DNA from 2 places in the Fictibacillus arsenicus genome. Region 1 is predicted to be linked to the other one. Evidence: riboswitches for the same ligand, from Rfam matches in the RefSeq annotation. Region 1 holds a riboswitch; the other holds the start of a gene.
What was found. Region 1 has a riboswitch for cyclic di-AMP ahead of ABE41_RS04065 (potassium channel family protein). Riboswitches for the same ligand answer to the same signal wherever they lie in the genome.
Positions count from the first base shown of each region.

Region 2: another riboswitch for cyclic di-AMP. It lies ahead of ABE41_RS14950 (dicarboxylate/amino acid:cation symporter); the one in region 1 lies ahead of ABE41_RS04065 (potassium channel family protein).

Region 1 is NZ_CP016761.1:746,375-758,403, forward strand. It holds gene cls (cardiolipin synthase) at 1-1,267, shown strand, start outside; gene ABE41_RS04060 (undecaprenyl-diphosphate phosphatase) at 1,636-2,418, shown strand; cyclic di-AMP (ydaO/yuaA leader) riboswitch at 2,497-2,653, shown strand; gene ABE41_RS04065 (potassium channel family protein) at 2,791-3,447, shown strand; gene ABE41_RS04070 (TrkH family potassium uptake protein) at 3,451-4,797, shown strand; gene ABE41_RS04075 (GerAB/ArcD/ProY family transporter) at 4,928-6,046, shown strand; gene ABE41_RS04080 (hypothetical protein) at 6,055-6,513, opposite strand; gene hutP (histidine utilization transcription antiterminator HutP) at 6,950-7,384, shown strand; gene hutH (histidine ammonia-lyase) at 7,715-9,241, shown strand; gene hutU (urocanate hydratase) at 9,257-10,918, shown strand; gene hutI (imidazolonepropionase) at 11,203-12,029, shown strand, end outside.
Region 2 is NZ_CP016761.1:2,905,494-2,917,522, reverse strand. It holds gene nagE (N-acetylglucosamine-specific PTS transporter subunit IIBC) at 1-650, shown strand, start outside; gene ABE41_RS20730 (YjcZ family sporulation protein) at 694-870, opposite strand; gene ABE41_RS14985 (hypothetical protein) at 996-1,658, opposite strand; gene ABE41_RS14980 (3'-5' exonuclease) at 2,181-2,825, shown strand; gene ABE41_RS14975 (hypothetical protein) at 3,045-3,272, shown strand; gene ABE41_RS14970 (bifunctional diguanylate cyclase/phosphodiesterase) at 3,476-6,127, shown strand; gene ABE41_RS14965 (TrkA C-terminal domain-containing protein) at 6,160-6,861, opposite strand; gene ABE41_RS21090 (hypothetical protein) at 6,988-7,146, shown strand; gene ABE41_RS14960 (GDSL-type esterase/lipase family protein) at 7,221-7,946, shown strand; gene ABE41_RS14955 (hypothetical protein) at 7,982-8,176, opposite strand; cyclic di-AMP (ydaO/yuaA leader) riboswitch at 8,353-8,514, shown strand; gene ABE41_RS14950 (dicarboxylate/amino acid:cation symporter) at 8,682-9,917, shown strand; gene ABE41_RS14945 (hypothetical protein) at 10,067-10,750, shown strand; gene ABE41_RS14940 (DNA-3-methyladenine glycosylase) at 10,747-11,322, opposite strand; gene ABE41_RS21085 (hypothetical protein) at 11,486-11,650, shown strand; gene ABE41_RS14935 (Fur-regulated basic protein FbpA) at 11,760-11,948, shown strand.

The DNA.
Region 1 (12,029 bases):
AGGACAGCTTTATCTAAAAGGACATCTGTTCAAGTCTAAACGTAAAAATGATCGTGATGAATGGATCAGGGTTTCGAAACAAGATGAAAAGCCTGATTTCAGTGATTTGAAAAGACATCAGCAATGCTTTGCCACGCATGCGCATCACATCACATTAACAAAAATTAATCGTCATACCGGAACTAAGATACTGAAGAACGGGCAAGAAACTTTTCCCGAAATTATTAGAAGACTGCAAGAGGCGAAAGAGTACATACATATTCAATATTATATCTTTCGCTCTGACCGTCTCGGGAAGGATATCATCGATCTTTTAATCAAAAAAGCAAATGAGGGTGTTAAGGTAAGATTCCTATTTGATGGAGTAGGCAGTTTGTCGCTGCAGCAGTATGATATGGACCGTATGAAAAAAGCAGGAATTCTCGTAGAAGCCTTCCTGCCGGTAAGGTACGGATTTTTTAACCAGAAGCTAAACTTTAGAAATCACAGAAAAATTATCGTGATTGACGGCAAGGTTGGATTTGTTGGTGGTTTGAACGTTGGAGTTGAGTATTTAGGAGAAGACCCTGATATCGGATTTTGGCGCGATACTCACATGGTGATGGAAGGGGAAGCTGTCCAAGTTCTGCATGCGATATTCCTGTTGGACTGGGAATATGTATGTGGAGAAGATCTTCTGGAAGATTCCCATTTAACGGAAGCCTATCCTGCAGATGGGGATGGGGTCGTACATGTTGTTGCGAGTGGTCCAGATACCCAGTTGGGAATCATGAGTGATTTGTATTATTCATTGATCTCATGTGCGGAAAAATCAATTTGGATCGCCACACCGTATTTTGTTCCGAATGAAGCTATTCGGACTGCATTAAGGGTAGCTGCAAAAAAAGGAGTACAGGTCCGATTGATGGTACCAGAAATCAATGATGGATTTTTAACTCAATATGCAACGCGTTCTTATTTCCCTGAGCTGCTCCGTTCAGGTATAGAGATCTATTCGTATCAAAAAGGGTTTTTGCATCAGAAAGTTATCATCATTGACGGAGATACTGCATCGATCGGAACAGCGAATATGGATATGAGAAGCTTCCATCTGAATTTCGAAGTAAACGTATTTTTGCTTAACACAAAGTCAGTTAACGACCTCGTTGAACAATATGAAGAAGACATAGAAGAATCAACAAAGGTCCGTCCTGTAGAATTTTATAAAAGAGGGTTATGGGAAAGGACAAAAGAATCATTCGCCCGCCTTTTCTCTGGTGTTCTCTAATAAGGAAAGTGGCAGATAACTAGTCAATGAAGGGCTTTAAAAACAACAATCTTTTAGTAAGGCTGCTTTTCGCAAACATTGTTGCTCTTGAAAGGGTTGATTTCCTTTCCAGGATGCTCGCTTTCCGTGGGGTGTGCGGCGAGCCTCCTAGCGCTCTGCGCTGTTAGGAGTCTCACCTGTCCCACTCGTCCCACAGGAGTCTCGCCCCTTGCACTCCAATCAACTTGTCCAAGAAGAGAATCGAACAAAATTCCTCTAAAGCAACAATCTTTTAGATAAGAGCCTTTAGTAAATAGCTAAAAAAAAGAATAGAAAGTCCTCCTTGAGAATAGGGTTGTACGAGACCATCTATTGAGGGGGATTTTTTTATGGACTGGCTTGAAGCCCTTATATTAGGTATTGTACAAGGATTAACAGAATTCTTGCCGGTAAGTTCAACTGGGCATCTGCTGCTGGGAAGACAGATCTTCAATCTGGAAGAAGCGGGACTATTTCTCGACAGCATGCTTCATATCGGTACATTGCTTGCTGTTATGACGGTTTATTGGAAAGATATTCTACAAGTCATAAAAAAGCCATTTAGCAAAACAGGAATATTACTTATTGCCGGTACCATTCCAACGGCTATTATTGGACTTGCTTTTAAGGACTTCTTTGAAGAAATTTCAAAAACCGGTATAACGGTTGGATGGGAGTTCTTGGTAACAGGGCTGTTGCTTTGGTGGGCAGATTCTTTTAAACGAAACGGTTATAAAGGAATAGAGGAGATAACGATCCGGGATGCTCTTGTAATTGGTACCTTTCAGGGTGCGGCTATTCTGCCAGCGGTTTCGCGTTCTGGTCTGACGATTGCGGCAGCCTTGTTTTGTAAGATTGATAAAAAAGCCGCAGCTTACTTTTCTTTTCTTTTATCGATTCCGTCAATCGCTGGCGGAGTGGTTCTGCAGTCTAAAGATCTTTTTACTTCAACAGCACCTTCCATAGCTTACTCATCCTTACTTATCGGTACAATCGCCTCCGCTTTATTCGGATACATCGCTGTAAAATGGATGATTAAATTATTACAAACCGGTACTTTAAAAGGCTTTGCAATCTATGTGTGGCTGATCGGTTTAATCGTTCTTGGATTGCAATTTTCAGGAAAAATGTAAAGTGTTTGTTAACACGTAAAAAATGGATTGACAATTAAAAGACGGAGGATTACAGTATATGTAATTCAAAATTTAGCAGGCTTTAGATCGCTGAATTTACAGTCAATTTCTTTATTTTAAGAAGACTGTGAAACGGGGGAACCAATCTTTTGGGGTGAATTTTGCAAGCAGCAAAAAGGGATACTCCATTCCCTAATCCGACAGCTAACCCCGTAAGCGTCATGTCACTGGAGAGGTCAAATTGGTGAAAAACCGGACCCGCTTTTTTGTGTGGTCTTTTTTTTGTTTTTTACAGCTTTTTGAGAACCTCTTAACCAGCAAGGCTAGAAAACAACGAAGGAAAACTTCATGGATTTTAAGGGGAGAAATAAAATGAAAAAACAGTTTGCAGTAATAGGATTAGGCCGTTTTGGGGGCAGCATATGCCGGGAGTTTGCAAAAATGGGGTATGATGTACTCGCGATTGATAATGATATGGAAAAGGTCAATGAATTTGCGACAGTTGCCACTCAAGCCGTTCAAGCTAATGCGACAGATGAAAAGGTAATGAAATCGCTTGGGATCAGGAATTTTAACCATGTTATCGTCTCGATCGGTGAAGATATTCAAGCAAGTATCTTAACAACTCTTTTATTAAAAGAATCAGGTGTAAATAAGGTATGGGTAAAAGCTCAAAATGACTATCACCATAAAGTATTGGAAAAACTAGGAGCAGACCGAATTATTCACCCAGAACGCGATATGGCACTTAGGGTTGCTCAGCTTATCTCTTCAGAAAAGATTATCGACTTTATTGAACTGTCCCATGAACATAGTATTGTAGAGATTGGTGTTACAGATAAATTAGTGAATAAAACATTGACAGATTTAGACGTTCGAGCTCGCTTCGGATGTAATATCGTTGCGATTAAGCGCGGTGATGACATTCTAGTCTCTCCGATTGCAGATGTATCTCTTCAATATGGAGATGTCCTCGTGGTGATTGGACGCAATGAAGACTTGAACCGCTTTGAGGATGAGGGAGTGTAAGCAGTGGCGCTGCATGTCAATAAATCCAGGTTGCATAATCCGATAAAATTGAACCCTCCTCAATTTTTAGCATTACTTTTTTTGTTCTTGATCATAGCAGGTGCTTGTTTATTAAAACTGCCAATAGCCCACGAGGAATCATTGCGCTGGATTGATGCGTTATTTATAGCAACTTCTGCGGCTACTGTAACCGGGCTGGCTTCAGTCGATCCGGGTTCGACGTTCACTCTATTCGGAGAGATCGTCATTTTATTTTTAATACAGGTTGGCGGACTTGGTGTGATGTCCTTTGCATCTCTCGTCGTAATCATGATGGGGAGAAAGATCTCCGTAAAACAAAGGGTTTTGATGCAAGAAGCGCTAAACCAGCCCTCAATCGGCGGAGTGATAAGGCTCGTTCGTAACTTATTCGTTTTTTCGATCAGTATTCAAATCATTGCGGTATTCTTTTTATCATTTAGATGGGTGCCTGAGATGGGCTTTGGTAAAGGGATATATTACAGTGTATTCCACGTCATTTCTGCTTACAATAATGCAGGCTTTGCGCTTTGGTCTGATGGATTGATGGGTTATGTCGGTGATCCGATGGTTAACATTGTAATCTCTCTGCTTTTTATTACAGGGGGAATCGGGTTCACCGTTCTTGTGGACCTCTGGGTAAGCCGGAAATGGAAAGACCTTTCGCTTCATTCAAAAGTAATGCTGCTGTCAACGTTTGCGATAAATATTATTGCTGTTCTGCTTGTCTATCTATTTGAATTTAATAATCCAAAAACATTAGGCATGTTATCCGGAGCTGAAAAGCTTTGGGCAGCATATTTTCAAGGAGTATCTCCTAGAACAGCAGGGTTTAACTCGATCGATATGACAGCGATTAATCCGGATACGTCCCTTTTAATGATCCTATTGATGTTTGTCGGTGCAGGAAGCACTTCAACAGGCGGGGGAATTAAGCTTACAACATTCGTAGTCATTCTGTTTACGGTTAGTGCGTTCTTAAAAGGAAAAGATGACACGGTTGTCATGAAACGAACGATTCGTAATGCAGTTGTATACCGTGCCTTAGCAATTACGACCATTTCAATTTTATTTATCTTTGCAGCATTGTTCGTAGTAACATACGTGCAAAAAGGCGATTCCTTTATGATCATTCTGTTTGAAGTGATCTCTGCATTCGGAACTGTTGGACTAAGTATGGGATTAACACCAGATCTGACCATTATCGGAAAAATTGTAATCTGTATCGTGATGGTCTTTGGGAAACTCGGTCCCTTAACACTAGCGTTTAGTCTTGCAAAACAAACAAGAGAAAATATTCGATATCCAGATGGTGAAGTATTCACCGGATAAAAAAAGCTAACTCGAAAGGCGGCTATAGCCTTTAAGAGTTAGCTTTTTTTGGCTAAAAATGGGATAAACAGCGTTCTGTTGGGAATGCTAAAACAAGATTTAATGAGTGTTCAAGAAGGGGTGAGCTGAAATGCAAAAAATTAAAGAAATATTTCTTGTTTCTCCCTTTCTTGTCTTCTTTCTCGTGCATTCAGAACAAATAGGGGTAGGAGTACTAGGCTATCAGCGGGTCATTGCAAAATTCGCAGGTTATGATTCTTGGCTTTCCGTTATCATCGCGGCTATTTTCGTTCATATTCTGATTTGGATGATCTATTACGTACTTGATAATGGCGGAGGAGATATCGTCACAATACACAAAACATTGTTTGGCGGAATGCTGGGGAACATCTTTAACTTAGCTCTAGTTCTCTATTTTCTGTTATGGTCGATAACGGTTTTAAGAACATATATCGAGGTTGTACAAGTATGGATGTTTCCAACACTAAAAACGTGGACAATAGCAGTAGTTTTTCTTATCTTAACTTATTATGTGGTTTCTGCAGGATTCCGTACGGTTGCAGGCGTTTGTTTTTTAGGTGTTGTTATTCCTTTGGGACTAATACTCCTTTTAATTTATCCGCTTGAATACACCCACTTTTCAAATTTGCTGCCAGTTTTTGATGAGAGGATGAAAGACTATTTTACAGCTTCAAAAAATATGATGCTGAGTTATCTTGGGTTTGAAACATTACTGGTATTCTATCCTTATATAAAGAATGCAAAAAAATCACAAAAGTTTGCACACCATGCTAATATCTTTTCCTTTATGATGTATCTTTTAGTAACATTGTTTTCTTTTGCCTTTTTCAGTCAGGAGCAGCTTGCCCGAAATATTTGGGCAACACTTTCAATGGTTAAAATCGTACAAGTATCCTTCGTAGAACGTTTTGATTTTGTTTTCGTTTCCATGTGGTGTCTTGTCATCTTACCGAATATAGCCCTTGCCATATGGTGTTCCAGCCGTGTTGCGAAATTGATGCTGAACATCAGGCAGCACGTAACACTAATCGTTTTATTATGTATAGTCCTTTTAGCTTGTATCTTTTTAGATACTCGTTTCAAAATCAACATGCTCAACAATTATACGAACATCATTGGATTTTATCTTGCAATCAGTTATATACCTTTCTTATTTGTAATGACCTTTATTAAGAAAAAAATTAAACAGAAAAGGACGAATAACGGTCAAACGTCTTCGTCCACTTGATTGTTATATTAAGCCTGTAAAAGGAGTGTCAGCCTGTCTTTATGCTTTTCTCGCTGCTGGCTGTCTGAAGTATTATGCCAATCCTGAAGTGTCTCATTAATCAGCTGTTTAACCATATGTTTTGTCCAGACTACATATGCACCATACGTATCACCTTTAAAGAAGCTTTTGAGCATATTGTTTTCAGGACCGAAAAAGAAGCCTAGCTGATCATGAATTAATGTAGATCCATCAATGGAGAATGGTATGATTTTATCTGAGAGCGTGTACTGATATGAATTGTTTTCTTTTTTTATAAAAGAGATGCTGTAAAGCTGTCTTTCCGGGAGAAAACCTTTTGTTGTAGGCAATAGCAATAAAGGGTTATGTTCTTTGTCATAAGCAATAAAAAAATCATTAACATCTTCTTCAAAATGTGGAGTTCTTAACATTGAAGCAAGCGTGATCTCTTTTTGTACGTCTAACATTTCGCAGCCCTCATTCCGTTTATTTTCTTACAAACAGTCTTGCCGCTAGATTGCTAGTTTATACCTCATTTTATTAGGCTGATTTCGCAATCGTTGTTGTTCTTGTAAGTGGTTGATTTCCGCTCCAGGATGCTATAAGAGAGACTTTTGAGCGAAACTAAAGGTAGTTTGAGCGTAGCAAGAAAATCTTGAGCGTAACTCGACGTTTTTGAGCGAACCTCAATGAGTCTGAGCGAACGTGTAATAAAAATAAGAACACGTACCGTAAAATTACATTTTCAAAAGATATGACATATCACTCATAAAAACAACAAGTGTCTTTTTATTTCTTTATTGTACTGCTGTGATAAGTTGTTGAAAGGGAATTGACGGACAAAATGTAAACGCATACACTAGAGGTAGTTAATAGTCGCGAGCAGAAAGAGTGTATAAATATATGGCATTATCTAATGAAAAACTTATCGGAAAAATGGCGATTTTAGGTGTACTGGATGAGAGCTATCTATCTGAGATTAAAAAACAGGGCTGGAAGTATTGCGTAGGCAAAGCCGGTTCTATGGACTCTCAGAAGGTAGTAGCAGCAATCGAGACAGCGGCCAAAAATGAAAAGGTTATTCAGAGCGGTATTTATAGGGAAACTCATTCTCTTTATCATGCCATTATGGAAGCCTTTCATGGTGTGACAAGAGGCCAGGTTCAGCTCGGAACGGTACTTCGGACAGTAGGTCTGCGTTTTATCGTTGTCCGTGGGAACCCTTATGAGAAGAAAGAAGAAGGTGACTGGATTGCAGTCGCGCTATATGGAACGATCGGTGCGCCAGTAAAAGGGCTGGAGCATGAGGCGATCGGACTTGGAATCAATCATATTTAAAAACTGCCCATAGTTATTAGTGATGAGGGGGCGTATTCGAAAGAAGTTTTCTTTCGGGTGCGCTCTTTTTTGTTTGTAAATTAGAAAAGGCTGTTTTCGTGAAACTTTGTAGCTATTTGAAAGTGGTTGATCTCCGTTTCAGATGCTCGCTTTCCGGGGGGCGTGCGGTGAGCCACCTCGGCGCTTTGCGCCCTTAGGTGTCTCACCTGTCACACTGATCCCCCAGGAGTCTCGCATCTTTCACTCCAATCAACTTCAACGAAGGGCGCCTACGAGAGAATCCAAAGCAACAATTTTTCAGAAAAGAGTCTAAGAAAAAGAGGGATGAAGATGGTTACTTTAACTGGAAATACGCTTTCTATGGAGGAGATAAAGCGTATTCTGCACGACAATGAACCGGTAGAAGCGTGTCCGTTAAGCATGAAAAAGGTGGCTGACAGCCGTAAAGCGGTGGAGGAGATTGTTGCTTCAGGCAAGGTTGTATACGGTATTACAACAGGGTTTGGAAAGTTCAGCGATGTATTCATTTCAAGGGACGATGTGGAAACCTTGCAATTAAATCTGATTCGAAGCCATGCATGCGGAATTGGAGAACCGTTTCCTGAGACCATCAGCAGATTGATGCTTATTTTAAGGGCAAATGCGCTTTTAAAAGGTTTGTCTGGTATCCGCCCGGTTGTTATTGAAAGATTGTTAGACCTCGTTTCACACGGTGTTCATCCCGTTGTACCTCAGCAAGGTTCATTAGGTGCAAGCGGTGATCTCGCTCCGTTGTCTCATTTGGCTCTTGTTTTAGTAGGAGAAGGCGAGGCTTATTACAAGGGAGAACGTTTGTCAGGACAGGATGCACTGAAGAGAACAGGCATTGAACCAGTTGTACTTACAGCGAAGGAAGGACTCGCGCTGATTAATGGTACACAGGCAATGACTGCTCAAGGAATAGCAGCCTATATAGAAGCTGAAAGAATCGGATTGATGGCGGATGCGATCGCTTCCTTAACGACTGAGAGTTTAAGAGGAATTACGGATGCGTTTGATGAAGATGTCCATATTGCGAGAGGATACAAAGAGCAAGTTGAGGTAGCCGAAAGACTTCGAAACTACTTAGAGGGCAGCCAGCTCACGACCAAGCAGGGAGAAATCAGAGTGCAGGATGCTTATTCGTTACGCTGTATTCCTCAAGTTCATGGCGCTTCGTGGCAAGTGCTCGGCTATGTAAAAGAAAAGCTTGAGATCGAGATGAACGCAGCAACAGACAATCCGCTCATTTTTGATGAAGGAAACAAGATTATCTCAGGCGGAAACTTTCATGGACAGCCGATTGCGTTTGCGATGGACTTCTTGAAGCTTGCCGCAGCAGAATGGGCTAATATTTCTGAACGCCGCATCGAACGGATGGTCAATCCTCAATTAAATGATCTGCCTGGGTTCTTAAGTCCGAATCCTGGTCTGGAGTCAGGTGCCATGATTATGCAATATGCAGCAGCATCACTCGTGTCCGAGAACAAGACACTAGCTCACCCGGCAAGTGTGGATTCCATACCGTCATCAGCCAATCAGGAAGATCATGTGAGCATGGGTACGATCGCTTCAAGGCATGCAGCGCAGATCATCGCTAATGCCAGACGTGTACTTGCGGTTGAATTAATTTGTGCGATGCAGGCTGCTGATTTCAGAGGCCCTGAAAAACTCGCACCTAAAACAAAGAAAGTATATGAACATGGCAGAAAAGTGTGTCCGACGATTCAATGTGACCGTATGTTCCACCGTGATATGGAAGCAGTAGCATCCTGGATCTTAGATGGTTCGTGGAATGACATTTTAATAGGAACTAAAACTCAAAAGCTAGCACATTAAGGGGAGGTTTTTTACATGTCAAACGTAAAACATTCAATTTCAGCTGCAAGAGGCACTAAATTATCTGCAAAGGGCTGGGTGCAGGAAGCAGCTATCCGTATGCTCATGAACAATCTCGATGCACAAGTGGCAGAGAATCCGGATGAGCTTGTCGTTTATGGAGGAATCGGAAAGGCTGCGCGCAACTGGGTTTCTTATCATAAGATCGTTGAAACATTAGAAAGACTTGAAAATGATGAAACACTTCTCGTACAGTCCGGAAAGCCTGTTGCAGTTTTCAAGTCACATACGGATGCACCGCGTGTACTGCTTGCAAACTCTAACCTTGTTCCGGCATGGGCAAATTGGGAGACATTCCGTGATCTCGAAAAAAGAGGTCTCATGATGTATGGCCAGATGACAGCCGGAAGCTGGATCTATATCGGCACGCAAGGAATTCTGCAAGGAACATACGAAACTTTTGCAGAAGCAGCCCGCAAGCATTTTAATGGTTCGTTAAAAGGAACGATTACGCTTACAGCAGGACTTGGCGGTATGGGCGGTGCTCAGCCTCTAGCTGTAACGATGAACGATGGTGTAGTAATAGCGATCGATGTAGATGAAACAAGAATTCAGCGCCGTCTTGATACAAGATACTTAGATAAAAAGACAGACAGCTTAGATGAAGCTTTAGCAATGGCAAAGGAATTTGCGGCAAAAGGAGAGCCGTTATCAATCGGACTCTTAGGTAATGCGGCTGAACTTTTACCGAAAATGATCGAGATGGGTAAAATCCCTGACCTTGTAACAGACCAGACATCTGCGCATGATCCTTTGCATGGTTACTTGCCAGTGGGTCTTTCCATGGAAGAAGGCGCAGAACTGCGTAAACGAAATCCTGAGCAGTATATCGAAAAGTCAAAGCACTCGATGGCTGTTCACGTTCAAGCAATGCTGGAAATGCAAAAGAAAGGTGCCGTTGTTTTTGATTATGGAAACAACATCAGACAAGTAGCCTTAGATGAAGGTGTAAAGAACGCATTTGATTTCCCTGGCTTCGTTCCAGCGTTTATTCGTCCGCTCTTCTGCGAAGGAAAAGGACCGTTCCGCTGGGTAGCCTTATCAGGTGATCCGGAAGATATCAGAAAAACAGATGAAGTCATCTTAAGAGAATTCAGCGACAATGAGCACCTTTGCAAATGGATCAAGATGGCTCAGGAAAAAGTACAGTTCCAAGGGCTTCCTTCCCGTATCTGCTGGTTAGGATACGGAGAGCGTGCGAAATTTGGAAAAATCATTAACGAAATGGTAGCTAATGGTGAATTGTCAGCACCGATCGTTATCGGACGTGACCATCTGGATTGCGGTTCTGTAGCTTCACCGAACCGTGAGACTGAGGGAATGATGGACGGCAGTGATGCAGTTGCAGACTGGCCGATCCTGAACGCAATGATCAATGCTGTTAACGGTGCAAGCTGGGTTTCTGTCCACCATGGCGGCGGCGTAGGAATGGGCTACTCTCTTCATGCAGGAATGGTAGTTGTGGCAGACGGGACAGAAGAAGCAGCACGCCGATTAGAGCGCGTATTAACGAGCGATCCTGGAATGGGAATTGTCAGACATGCTGATGCAGGTTATGATCTAGCAATTAAAACAGCGGAAGAAAAAGGCGTTGACCTGCCGATGATCAATAAATAAGACTGTATTTGGGTTGTTGCTAGTAGAATTGGCTGATTTACGCTCATATATGCTCGCTTTCTCTCGCGGCGTATGGTGAACCACTCGAGATTGTCCTCGTTTTCGTTACTTTGAGCGAAAAAGGAAGATTTTGAGCGAAACGATAGTCAGTTTGAGCGCAGCGAGAGAATCTTGAGCGTAACTCGGCTTTTTTGAGCGAAACCTCAATGAGTCTGAGCGAACGTGTAATAATTATAAGAACACGTACCGTAAATGAGGGACATAACTAAAAAGGAGTGTGACGAATGCTAGATACATTAATCTTTGCTTCACAAATTGTCGTTCCTGCCGGAGAAGGCAGAGCACTTCGCGGAGCGGAAATGAATAAGCTCAAAGTAATTGATAATGGAGCTGTCGGAATAAAGGATGGCAAGATCGCTTTTGTTGGAACACGTGAAGAAGCGGCTGATCTAAAAGCTAACGAAACGATAGATGCTGAAGGGAAATTATTATCACCTGGATTAGTTGATCCCCATACACATTTAGTGTTTGGGGGATCGCGTGAGCATGAACTGGCGCTGAAACAACAGGGTGTTCCTTACCTGGAAATCCTGGCGCAAGGCGGCGGAATTCTTTCCACAGTAAGAGCAACAAGGGAAACAACTGAAGATGCACTTTTTGAAAAAGCGATGTTTCATTTAAACAGATGTTTAACTTATGGTGTTACGACAATGGAAGCGAAAAGCGGCTACGGCCTTGATAAAGAAACAGAATTGAAGCAGCTTCGCGTAGCCAAAAAGCTGAATGAATCACATCCGATGGATCTCGTTTCTACCTTTTTGGGAGCGCATGCTATTCCGGAAAATTATAAAGGAAGACCGGATGCCTTTTTAGAAGAAATGCTATCTATGCTGAGTGTTATCTCGAAAGAAGGTCTGGCTGAATTTGTAGATATCTTCTGTGAGACAGGTGTCTTTTCGGTTGAGCAGTCCAGAACATTTTTACAAAAAGCAAAAACAGCCGGGTTTGGCGTGAAGATACATGCTGACGAAATCGATCCGCTTGGCGGAACAGAAATGGCGTGTGAGATCGGTGCTGTTTCAGCTGATCACCTTGTTGGAGCAAGCAAGGA
Region 2 (12,029 bases), 1.9 Mb from region 1:
TTCATACAGCGAAAAGGCATCGTAAAAAAGCGGTTGCTGGGATGCTGGGCAGTATGGCACTGACGTCATTTGTAACGGGAATTACTGAGCCTATAGAATTTGCATTTATGTTTTTATCACCTTTGCTTTATGTAGTTCATGCACTTTTAACAGCAGTTTCTATGTCAGTTGCAGTATTGTTTGATATCCACCATGGCTTTACATTTTCGGCGGGGGCAATTGATTATTTCCTCAATATTGGAATCGCTCAAAATGGATGGCTGCTGCTGCCAATAGGTGCAGTATATTTTGCTCTATATTATGCCGTTTTCCGTTATTTAATCGTAAAGCTAGATTTAAAGACGCCTGGAAGAGAAGATGAAGATGTGATAACAGCAGAAGCAGCTGCAACAGGTACATCAACCGATTCAAAATATGATACGGCAGCTGATGCATATCTTTCAGCTCTAGGCGGTAAGGATAACATCGTTCAGCTTGATAACTGCATTACAAGATTACGTTTGCAAATCAAGGATATTAGCAAAGTGGATGAAGAAGCACTCAAAAGAGCTGGATCAAAAGGTTTAATAAAACTTAATAATCAAAACATCCAAGTAGTAGTGGGAGCAGAAGTTGAGCCAATTGCAGACAGTATGAGAGAAAAGCTGTAATAAAAGAAAACACCGTTCCCAAAGGAATGGTGTTTTTTCTCGCTTAAGCGTTCCAATAACCGCTTACCGGCGCATTGGCTGCATATCCGTATGGGTAAGGACATGGATACGAATACTCGCAGCAACTCCCGCTGTACGAAACGGCTCCGACAATAATGAGCAGCACGAATAGTACCACATAAAGCGTAAAGCTATCAGAACAGTACTTTCTCGACGACATGGTTTCACTCCTCTTCTTGCACTATGAGAAGCCGATTTCTCTCCTCATCCCATTTTATGCAGACAGGTTAAGCATAGAAACGTGATAGGTGCGGATTTATAGAAACCAAGTGTCAGTTTAGTAGTTTACTTATAGGCTTCATCTAGAATGATATAAAGATAGTCTGCAAATTCACCTTTAGAGAACATTGTTACCTCATGTACACCGCCAATATCGTTCCATACAAAAGCAGTATCGGTATCTGTTGTTTCTTCAACATCTGTTGGCAGACCAGCTAATTCTAGTGCCTTTGTTTTATCATCATCAAATAAGATTTCTTCATCAATTACCGAATAAACAAGACGAGCGGCTTTTCCTTCAACAAAAGTAACAGCAAACTTTTCATTTTGGTAATAGTTAACAACAGCTGGAATAAAGTTCGAAGTTCCAGAATAACGAAATTGAATTTTTTCAGTTCTTACGGGTTCTCCCCACATATTGCTGACTTCTTTTTCCGAAAGGTTTGTTACTTCACTTGCTACAAATTGGTGATGGCTTGTTAAGTAATCTTTTTCTTCTTCATCCTGATTTTCGTTCGTTTCATCTTCTTCTGAAGTATTTTCTGCATCATCAGCTGCTGCAGTTTCTTCTGCTTCTTCATCACCTGAAGCGGCAGGCGGAGAAGGTTCATCCTTATTATTTTCTGCTTTCGTCTCAGCAGTTGTCTGATCTATCGGTTTATCATCATTAGAACAAGCTGAGAAGGTTAAAAGCACAGCGCATATTAATAAAATTATTGGTTTTTTCATAGTAGATCCCTCATTATGTAATTCGATTTTTTAGGCTTTTCACAAAGATTTTTACTTTTCGGCTTCTTTGAAAAGTTGATTGAAGTGTAAGGTGCGAGACTCCGGCGGGATTAGCGGGACAGGTGAGACCCCGTCAGCGCGAAGCGATAGGGAGGCTCACCGCACGCCCCGCGGAAAGCGAGTACCTGAAATGGAAATCAACCCTTCCAAGAGCTACAAAGATTACATGAATAGTATTTATTTAAAACAGACAACAATAATGGTAACAAAAGAAACAGTAAATTGAAAATGAAAAAGTTTGGCAGATTAATAAACATTTACAGATGGAGAATAGATGACATGTAAGCTGATCAAAATCATAAAATAATGTTAACGAAGAAGCTAAATAAAAAGACATAGTAATTATATCAGCTTGCAACGAATTAAACTCATGGAAATATTTCATTTTGTTAACAAATCATCTACAATAATGGTAGACATTCACCAAAAGGGCAAAATGATGAAAGGCAGGTGTGGTGGAGGATGCAATATATTGTCTATGATCTGGAAATGACTAACCGATTGTCTGAAATTATTGAGATTGGCGCAATACGAATGAAGGTAGTAAATGGAGAACTAATGCATCTTGATACGTTTCAATCCTTTGTTCAGCCGAAAATGGATAAATTAAATACACGCATAACAAATCTTACAGGTATAACAAAAAAAGATTTAATTTCGGCTCCTTCTTACACTGAAGCCATTGAAAGCTTTCGAGCATGGATAGGCTTAGAAGACTATTATTTATGCTCCTGGGGACCTGAAGATAAATGGGCTCTCATTACAGATTCTACTTTTCACCAGACAGATATTGAATGGATTATTAATCACAATGATCTGCAATTCCATTTCAGTATGCTGCATGATAGTGATAAAGGATTTCGCTACGGATTATCACGGGCCCTTCAAACATTGGAACTAACCTATGAGGGTTCTAAGCATCGGGCGTTAGATGATGCAATTAATACTGCTAAAATCCTTCAAAAGATTTTCAGTAATGTTGTCTTTACAATTAATCCAGCTTCTTACATGGAATCTAAACTCTTCGAACCTGAAAAACTAGTATATAAAACAAAAGCTGAAGAGGAAATCTCTCCATTTGCTTCATTATCAAAGTTATTTAACTAAAGTAATTACACAGATATGCGTAAACTTGTAAAATATGTAAGTTAACAAAAGAATTAATAATAGGACTTTGTTCCTGAAAATACGACCGATTTCGACAAAAAGCATTAGGTATAATGGGTTAAAATCCATATAAAGTAAGATATGTCGTCATTTGACGAATTGTTTTTGTAGGAAAATGACCTTAGTTTCGATAATAATGATAGTGGGGGGTGTTTATTGGTGAACACTACATATTACATTACCAATAAAAATAATCAGTTGCTGGAGTTATTAAATACGATTGATTATTGCTTGAGTGATGCTCGGCTAGAAGAAGTGGATAGAATCATACGTCTTAAAGAAGAATTATTAGCTAACGATGGAATACATATTACTCCGGAACAAATTAATAACATTATTTCTTTGTTATTATCTTTTGTTCCTATGACTGTTAAAGAAGTAGGATGACAATTTAAAGCGGCAGCAATAAAAGGACCTCCATCCATCGGAGAGGTTCTTTTTTTATGTACTTTTTAATTTTTCGAACACCTTCTATTGGTTTTGGGGGTTGTTTTATTATTTATGGTAAAAAAATTAACAATTTTATATACTTATAGTAGAAATTTGAATTTTTTGATAGTTATCAACTTAATTATCGGGGAGACTAAAGTATGTTTCGGATAGAAGATCAAACAGAGATTAACACATTATTTAATGGATTTCTCGATATGATGTTTTTAATGAAAGTAGTGGATGAAGGAAAGAGATTTCAATATGCAGCAGCAAATGATTCAGCTCTTAAATTTGCAGGCATCAAGAGGGATGTTATTGGCAAGTTTATGGAAGAGGTACTTGATAGGAAACTAGCTGAAGAACTGCAAGAGGTCTATGAACAAGCGGTATTCTCCGAAGAATCGATTCAGTTTGAGACAGAAACGTTCCATAAGGGTATACTGCAAACTGCCGTGACATGCTTAACCCCTATACATAATCAACAAGGCGAGTGCACACATTTATTAGCATCTGTTAAAGACGTTACCGAATCCAAAAGCATCGCAGAAAAACTAGAAAGATCTGAAGAACAATATCGTATCCTTTATGCAGAACAAAAAAATGCAGAATCCTTACTTATCGGCCAAAAATTAATATTAGAGATGATTGCAAAAGGATGCAGCTTGAAGGATGTGTTTAAAGCCATTTCTTTAAATTTTGAAGCAGCTATGCCACAATCAGAAGTTTGTATTCATTTGGCTAATGAGCGGGATAAAAGACTTGAGTATTTCTATTCAGCTAATCTGTCTGAATCATTCATTCAAGATATACATCAGATTGAAATAAGCTCTGCTGAAGAGAGCTGCGGCAGAGCGGCGTTCACATACAAGTCAGTTATTTTAATGGATATAGGGAAGGAATTGAAAAATGATAAAAAGAAACGAATGGCTTTGCAGCATGGAGTAAGAGCCTGCTGGAGCAATCCGATTCTATCATCTTCCAATCAGCTACTTGGAATCTTAGCCGTTTACTTTAAGGCACCTTCTTCCCCTGATGAAAAAGAATGGGGAACAATGGAAGCGTTTTCGCATCTCGCAGGATTAGCGATTGAACAAAAGCAGAAAGAAGAAGCACTTCGAAAAAGTGAAGCTAAATTCAGAGCGATGACTGAAAATGTTACAGACCTAATTGTCACACTTGATACGAGCGGAAAGGTTAAGTATACGTCACCTTCTTATAAGCTTATTTTTGGAGCAGAAGCCAATCTGGGTAACTCTTTTCTGACCTATACACATCCGGAAGATATTCCCGCGGTATCTGATAAATTTCGAGATCTTTTAAATGATAAAAAGCCGTTAGAAGTTCAGTTTCGTTATCTTCATGCAGATGGCCATTACGTTACGATTGAAGCCAGGGCCATGCCAGTGCTGAAAGAATCAGGTGATATTGAGAACATTGTTGTAGTGGCAAGAGATATTACTGAAAGAAATAAACACAAAGAACTTATTAAAAGGATGGCATATCAGGATCAGCTTACAGGCTTGCCAAATCGAAGATCATTCACAGAAGAATTTGAAGGTCACCTACGGAACGCTGAAAATAAAAGTCAGCAGCTGGGAGTCCTGTTTTTAGACTTAGATCGTTTTAAATTTATTAATGACTCACTCGGGCATTCTTTTGGCGACCTCGTCTTAAAAGAAGTTTCTTTAAGATTGAAATTGTTCACTAGAGGTTTTGGCAGAGTGTATCGGATGAGCGGTGATGAATTTACAATCATTCTTGAAGATATAAACGAAGAGAAGCTTAAGAGGAAAATGACTAATCTTCTAGAAATATTTTCGGAACCTATTTTTATTAAGGACGAAATGATACATATTACAGCGAGTATAGGTGTTTCTATATTCCCCCTAGATGGTCACGACCCGAAAGCTTTACTGAAGAATGCAGACCTTGCTATGTACCGAGCGAAAGAAGATGGTAAAAATACGTATCAATATTATAAAAGTGCGCTAGACAGCAACAGTTATGAAAGACTGCTTATGGAGAATGAACTGCACGGAGCCATTGAGAATGATGAACTGCTGCTTCATTATCAGCCAAGGTTTTCTATAGATCGAACATCTATCATTGCTTTGGAAGCCTTAATTCGATGGAAACATCCTCGCTGGGGGATGATCTCTCCTGGGGAATTCATTCCCTTAGCTGAAGAAACAGGGCTGATTACTAAAATAGGAGCATGGGTTATTCGCACTGCCTGCAGACAAACTAAAGAGTGGATGGATAATGGATATCCTCCGGTTAGAATAGCTATAAATCTATCTGCTAGGCAATTTTTGCAAAGAGATCTTGTAGCATCTATTCAATCTGTTCTGAAGGAAACGGGTTTGCCTCCGGAATTCGTAGAGCTTGAGATTACGGAAAGTACATTAATGAAGTATGAAGAAACTATACTTTTCTCCATCGAGCAATTAAAAAAAATGGGTGTGCATTTTGCGCTGGATGATTTCGGGACGGGTTATTCCTCAATGGGGTATTTAAAGAAATTCCATATTGATACATTAAAGATCGATCAATCATTTATAAGAGGAATTGGAACAGAAACAGATGATTCTGCCATTGCTACTGCCATCATCACTTTAGCTCACTCATTAAAAATGAACGTTGTGGCTGAAGGCGTTGAAACAGAAGAACAATATAATTACTTAAAAGAGAAGAACTGCAATGAAATACAAGGATTTTATACGTGCCGGCCGATGGAAGCTGAAAAAATTGAGTTGTTGATTATCAATCATATGACTAAGGTAAAAGCAATCAAACCTATTACGGTTTAATGAAAAAAGGGGCTTATTACAAAGCTCCTTTTTTACACTTTCTTTTCTTTTTCTGTTTTTTCCTTTAGTTCTTCCATTTCTTTTTTAAACCTTTTTGTAAGGGAGTCTTGATTGCCGTATAGGAATATCATATCTCCTTCTTGTATTTCAGTAGTATAGCTGTCCTTCCTTAATGTAACATCACCGCGTTTAATAAATAGCACCAGCATATCATCTTCTATTTCAATAACGTCTTTTAATTTCTTGCCGATTACTGATGAGTTTTTGTGGATAGGCAGTTCAATAACGACGTCATCTTCATCAAAATACATAACATCACGCAAAGGCAGATCAGCTAAATTGTATTGTTTTTCAAGATGTCCTTCAAACGATTTCTCCAGATAGCGTTTAAACTTCGGCATACTCAGAATGAGGTAGAGTCCTATAAGTGCCAATGTAATCATCCCAAGTTCAATAGAGCGAAACTCATCAGATAATATATTGCTTATCGCAGAAATGACTACAGCAAGAGAGAAAACACCAAAGAGTATAAGAAAAGTGCTCAGTCTTCTTCTGATTGGATGTTCTAAAATTAATTCTGATTCTCCCGTAGTAAATCCTGTAGCAGTAAACATAGAGATAACCTGAAAACGGGCAATTTCTTTTTTTAATCCTGTAAGTGTAAATAAAAGAACATTGATTTCAATAACGACTGCAATAATTGCAAAATAAAGTAAAGTAAACAAAAAACCCACGAAGGCACCTCCGACTTATACTTTCTATCCTCTTATACCCTAAAAAATCTATATGTAATGATTCAATTTCCCCTTTTCATAAAAAATCGATGCTTCACATATAGTTTTGTACAGGAGGGGATGTAGATGACAGGCTTTCTTATTGCTCTATTACCGGCAGGACTATTATGCGGAGGAGTGGCATTGCTCATACATTCATTTGTGAAAAAGGACACCTATCACTATGATAAAGATCACCTTTGGGAAGATGCACCGCAAACTTCAGAAGATTATCGTCTTAAGTAGCACATTCATTACTTGATATTTTCCTCCATTATGGTAAAAAGTAATAAAACAATAATTAGAATTGAGGACGCAATGTGAGGAAAGTATCAAAAAAGTGGCTAATTGGAGGAGCAATACTTGCCATCCTTTTATTTGCTATTTTTCAAGCAGGAAAAACAGAAGGTTCTAATAAGATAAAGACAATAAAAATAGTCGCACTTGGTGATTCGTTAACGTATGGCGTAGGGGACCCTTCAAAGACCGGATATATTGGCGTTGTACGTCAAAACATCCAGAAGCAAACCGGCAGAAATGTAATTGTAAATAATTTCGGAATTAGCGGACAACGATCAGACCAGCTTTTACGTCAATTGGACAATGGCGTCGTAATAAAAGCCCTCAAGCAGGCTGAATATGTGTTTGTATTTATAGGGACAAATGATTTTAGGCATGCTGCTGGCTGGAACTTCCGTCAGCTTCCGCAGCAGCCGCTCTTACTTGGAAAGGAAAAGCTGCGCAATAATTTGAGTAAAACACTTGCAGTCATTAGGGAAAACAACTCCTTTGCACAAGTATATGTTCTAGGTTTGTATAATCCATATTTTGGCGAGGAATATGATACTAAAGCTCCTGAAAGTATACGTTCGTGGAATGAAGCAATTATTGAAGCAAGCAAAGAAAGCACATTAACGAAATACATTTCTACGTATGAACTTTATGAAAATATTGAGAAAGACATGTATTTTGCAGATTCTTTACATCCGAACCGAAGAGGTTATTATAAGATGGGGAATTGGGTTTATAATCAGTGGAAGCCATAAGAAAAAGCTGACCAATTTGGTCAGCTTTCTTCATGCTATTTTTTAAATTGAGTATCTAATTTGCCGTTCATGTCAATTAGGAATCCAATTTCACGGCCTAATAACTCACCAAGTTCTTTAGCCTTTTTTTCACTTTCATTTTTTATCTGCTCAATCGTTAATTCACCTTTTAATTTAGAAGCACCCACGATAATGCTTAAATCACCTTTTTCATAAAATACGATCTTCATTTACAATACCTCCCTGAAAAATAGAACCTTTTACATAATTCGCTTATTTGTTCATGCTTATGGGGTAGAAAAGAAGATTTGGAAAAACCTTCATGATGAAACATTTAGATGGAATAAATATGCATGTTCAGAAATCTTGACAAATTTTTATGTATGTTGATAAGATTAAAACATGTTAATATGATTCGCTGAATTCTTTTGTTCTATTCTGAACTTAAAAGAAGCGGGGGAACCACAACTTTGGCACTATGCCTGGGATGAATTTGTTAAAAGCAGAAGGGATAACTCTCAATTCCCTAATCCGACAGCTAACCTCGTAAGCGTTTTTGGAGAGAGAGCTTATATACATGGGCTAAGTCTATGTGTTGCAGTGTACCCCACGGAAAATTCCTCTCTAGTTTTCGTGGGTTTTTATATGCAAACAAAAATTTAGGCATGTATTAGGACACACTCCTCATACTATAGTAACAATAGTAAGAATTTTCTAATAAAGGGGGATGCGTTTATGAAGTTATCAACAAAAATCTTGATTGCATTGGCACTTGGGGTTGTTGCGGGACTTATTCTTAACTTAGCCTTGCCAGATGCTTTCGCCACACTCGATAAGTATGTATTGAAACCAGTGGGAACATTATTCTTAAACCTTATTAAAATGCTGGTTGTACCAATTGTGTTCTTCTCAATCGTACTAGGTACCGCAGGATTGGGTGATCCTAAAAAATTAGGACGTATCGGTGCGAAAACAATCGGTTTCTTCCTTGCTACTACAACAATCGCCATCATTATTGCAATGGCTTTAGCACTCATTTTTAAACCTGGCGTAGGTGACTTTGAAACCGAAGGAGCTAAATTTGAAGCTCAAGAAGCTCCAGCTGTAACAGATACTTTGTTAGGAATTATTCCTACTAACCCTGTTCAGGCTATGGCTGACGGGAACATGCTTCAAATCATTGCATTCTCAGTATTTGTAGGATTCGCTTTAACGATGCTGGGAAGCAAAACAAAGGGTATTATGGATTTAATTGAACAAGGTAATGATATAATGATGTACCTTGTTAACCTTGTTATGAAGTTCGCTCCATACGGTGCTTTTGCTTTAATTGCTTCAGCAATTGGAAGCCAGGGTATGGATGCGGTTAAAGCGATGGGTCTCTACATGACTATCGTAATTGCAGCATTAGCGATTCATTCCGTTGTCACTTATGGTGGATCTGTTGCATTCTTAGGTAAAATGAATCCTGTTAAGTTCTTTAAAGGCTTCGCACCTGCAATGTCTGTAGCATTCAGTACATCAAGTTCTAATGCTACCCTGCCTATCTCAATGAAAACAGCACAAGAAAACCTTGGAGTTCGTAAGTCTGTAAGCGGTTTTGTTCAGCCACTCGGTGCTACTATTAATATGGATGGAACAGCTATTATGCAAGGGGTTGCGACAATCTTTATCGCACAAGTGTATGATGTGAACTTAAGTATTGGTGCTATGCTTACGGTTATCTTAACTGCAGTATTGGCTAGTATCGGTACAGCAGGAGTTCCTGGAGTTGGGCTTATCATGTTAGCGATGGTATTAAACTCTGTAGGATTGCCAGTAGAAGGTATCGCATTGATTCTAGGAGTAGACCGTCTATTGGATATGCTTAGAACAGCGGTTAATATCACTGGGGATGCTGCTTGTGCAGTTATCGTTGACAAAGGTGAAGATAAGCATGTTGGGGAAAGAAAAGAAGAAGCAACTGCTTAATAAAAGTAATTAAAAGCCGCAGGAATTTCCTGCGGCTTTTGTTTATGCCAAAATCCCTAGTTTAGTAAAAATGAGTAAATAAATGTAAGCATAAACGGAACTTCATGTTAAAATAGATAAATACATAATGATGTTTCGGAGTGATATTTTTGGAAAAATGGCTTGAATTAATAATACTTGCTGGAAAAGTTATTTGGGTGCAGCTGCAAACCGTTATTAATCCCGTTGTTGAGTTAATGGAAAGCGGCATGAATTCTTTTTGGTTCGTGTTTGCTTTAACTGTACTGACAGGCTGCGTAATCATGGAGTTATTAAATAAAGCTATTACTTTTTATCAGGCGCATAATTTCATTCACCGTAAGATGGTCAGGGAGCCTGCCCGTGATATTGAATTTAGCCTCTTTATTAAGACCCTTTGGCAAACAGACCGATCTAAAGGGCTAGTAGCAAATGCGAAAGCTGCCAAAAGCCGATACTTACAGTTTAATTTACAAGAGAGACTATTTATTCAAAATAACTTGCAGCAGCGAATGAGATTCCTAAGAAATAATCAGCCTTTATTTTTATTGGCAGCACTTCTAACAGGATTATTCTCGAGCATTGCAGCAAATGTACTCCCTATCAATTCTGTAAGTTTTACGGGAGAAAGTGTTTTGAAAACTGTCTTATTCTTACTTACATGGCTTTTTATCATGCAATCAAAATATGTTTCCATGAAAAAGCAGACCTATTACCATCTTGCCTGGATGCAAGAGACGAACAGGACTGCAGCTGTTGACTTAATTCAGGATGATGCGGCTGTATCTATCAATGAAAGCAACCCTACGTATTAACGCGATACGTAAGGGTTGTTTTTTATCCAAAAACGATAGGGGAAATATACGGCTTCTTCCGCATATTGAATGCCTATCCTTGGTCCGGACGCTATATCATGTGGCTCGATTTTAATTTTTTCTTTAATACTTATTCCGCACGTATTCATTTTTTGACCAGAATGCTCCAGTGAAAACCCCATACTTTTTGAAAGCTTGCCAGGACCATTTGTGAGCAGAACCTCTTTTTTTATCCTGCCTCTCCTTTCTTTCATGATTTCTATTCCTTTGACAGGCTGAATAGCTCTAATTAAGATCGCTTCGGGTTTATCTGCCGGACCGGACACAATATTGAAGCAAACATGCATGCCATATATGAAATAGGTATAAATTGTTCCCGCTTCATGGTACATGACTTCAGTTCTTAGGGTTCTCCGGTTTCCAAAAGAATGGGCTGCCCGGTCTTCAGGGCCTAAATAAGCTTCTGTTTCGACAATTATGCCAGAAGTTAAACCATCTCGATTTTTATGAATAAGTTCCATACCAAGAAGTTTTTTTGCCAGGTCTAATGTTGGCAGATTCCATAAATCCATTTTTTTCTCCTATTATGTATGACATGAGCATGATATCAGTAGAATAACTTATAGAATTTGTAGTATTATGTTACCTTTTGTCGGAGTTTTGCAAACGTAAAAAAAAGGAAATCATAAGTTTAGAAAGAAGTTTTTATAAGCAAATAAATAGGAGGCGTTTAATGTGGATGGTTGGGTTAATGAAACAGGAATTTATCAGAATCTCTCCAAAAGACGCTGGGAATACTGGGAAGTGAGCCAGCACGGAGTAAAAACAATGGTTTCATGGCTTTGCTGGAATGCGCCTAACTCTGTTTATGAACAATGGAGTAAATCTGTCTTACATTAAACGAAGTACTTTTGAAGTTCCTTTCTCATGGAAGGGACTTTTTTATTTTCCTGAATGCTTGAATCTTCCTTAAGATGGTTAAAATGGTTAAAAAAAAGGAGATTGAGGAATGAATCATAATAAAGGGCAGTTGAGAAGAGCTGTAGAAGGAAGAAAACAGCGTTTGATTCAGCATCTTATTCATAAAGGGCTATATGGCTATGAAGATCATAGACACTTAACAGAATTCACATTAACAGAATTAGAATCAGAGTGGAAAAATGCTCAGCTTTTAGGAAGAGAGGATCATATAAGCTAAATAATTTTAAATATTTAAAAAATAGATACTTCTTTACTTTATTTTTGGTATAATATCCCTAAGGGTAGGGAAAAGGGTTTA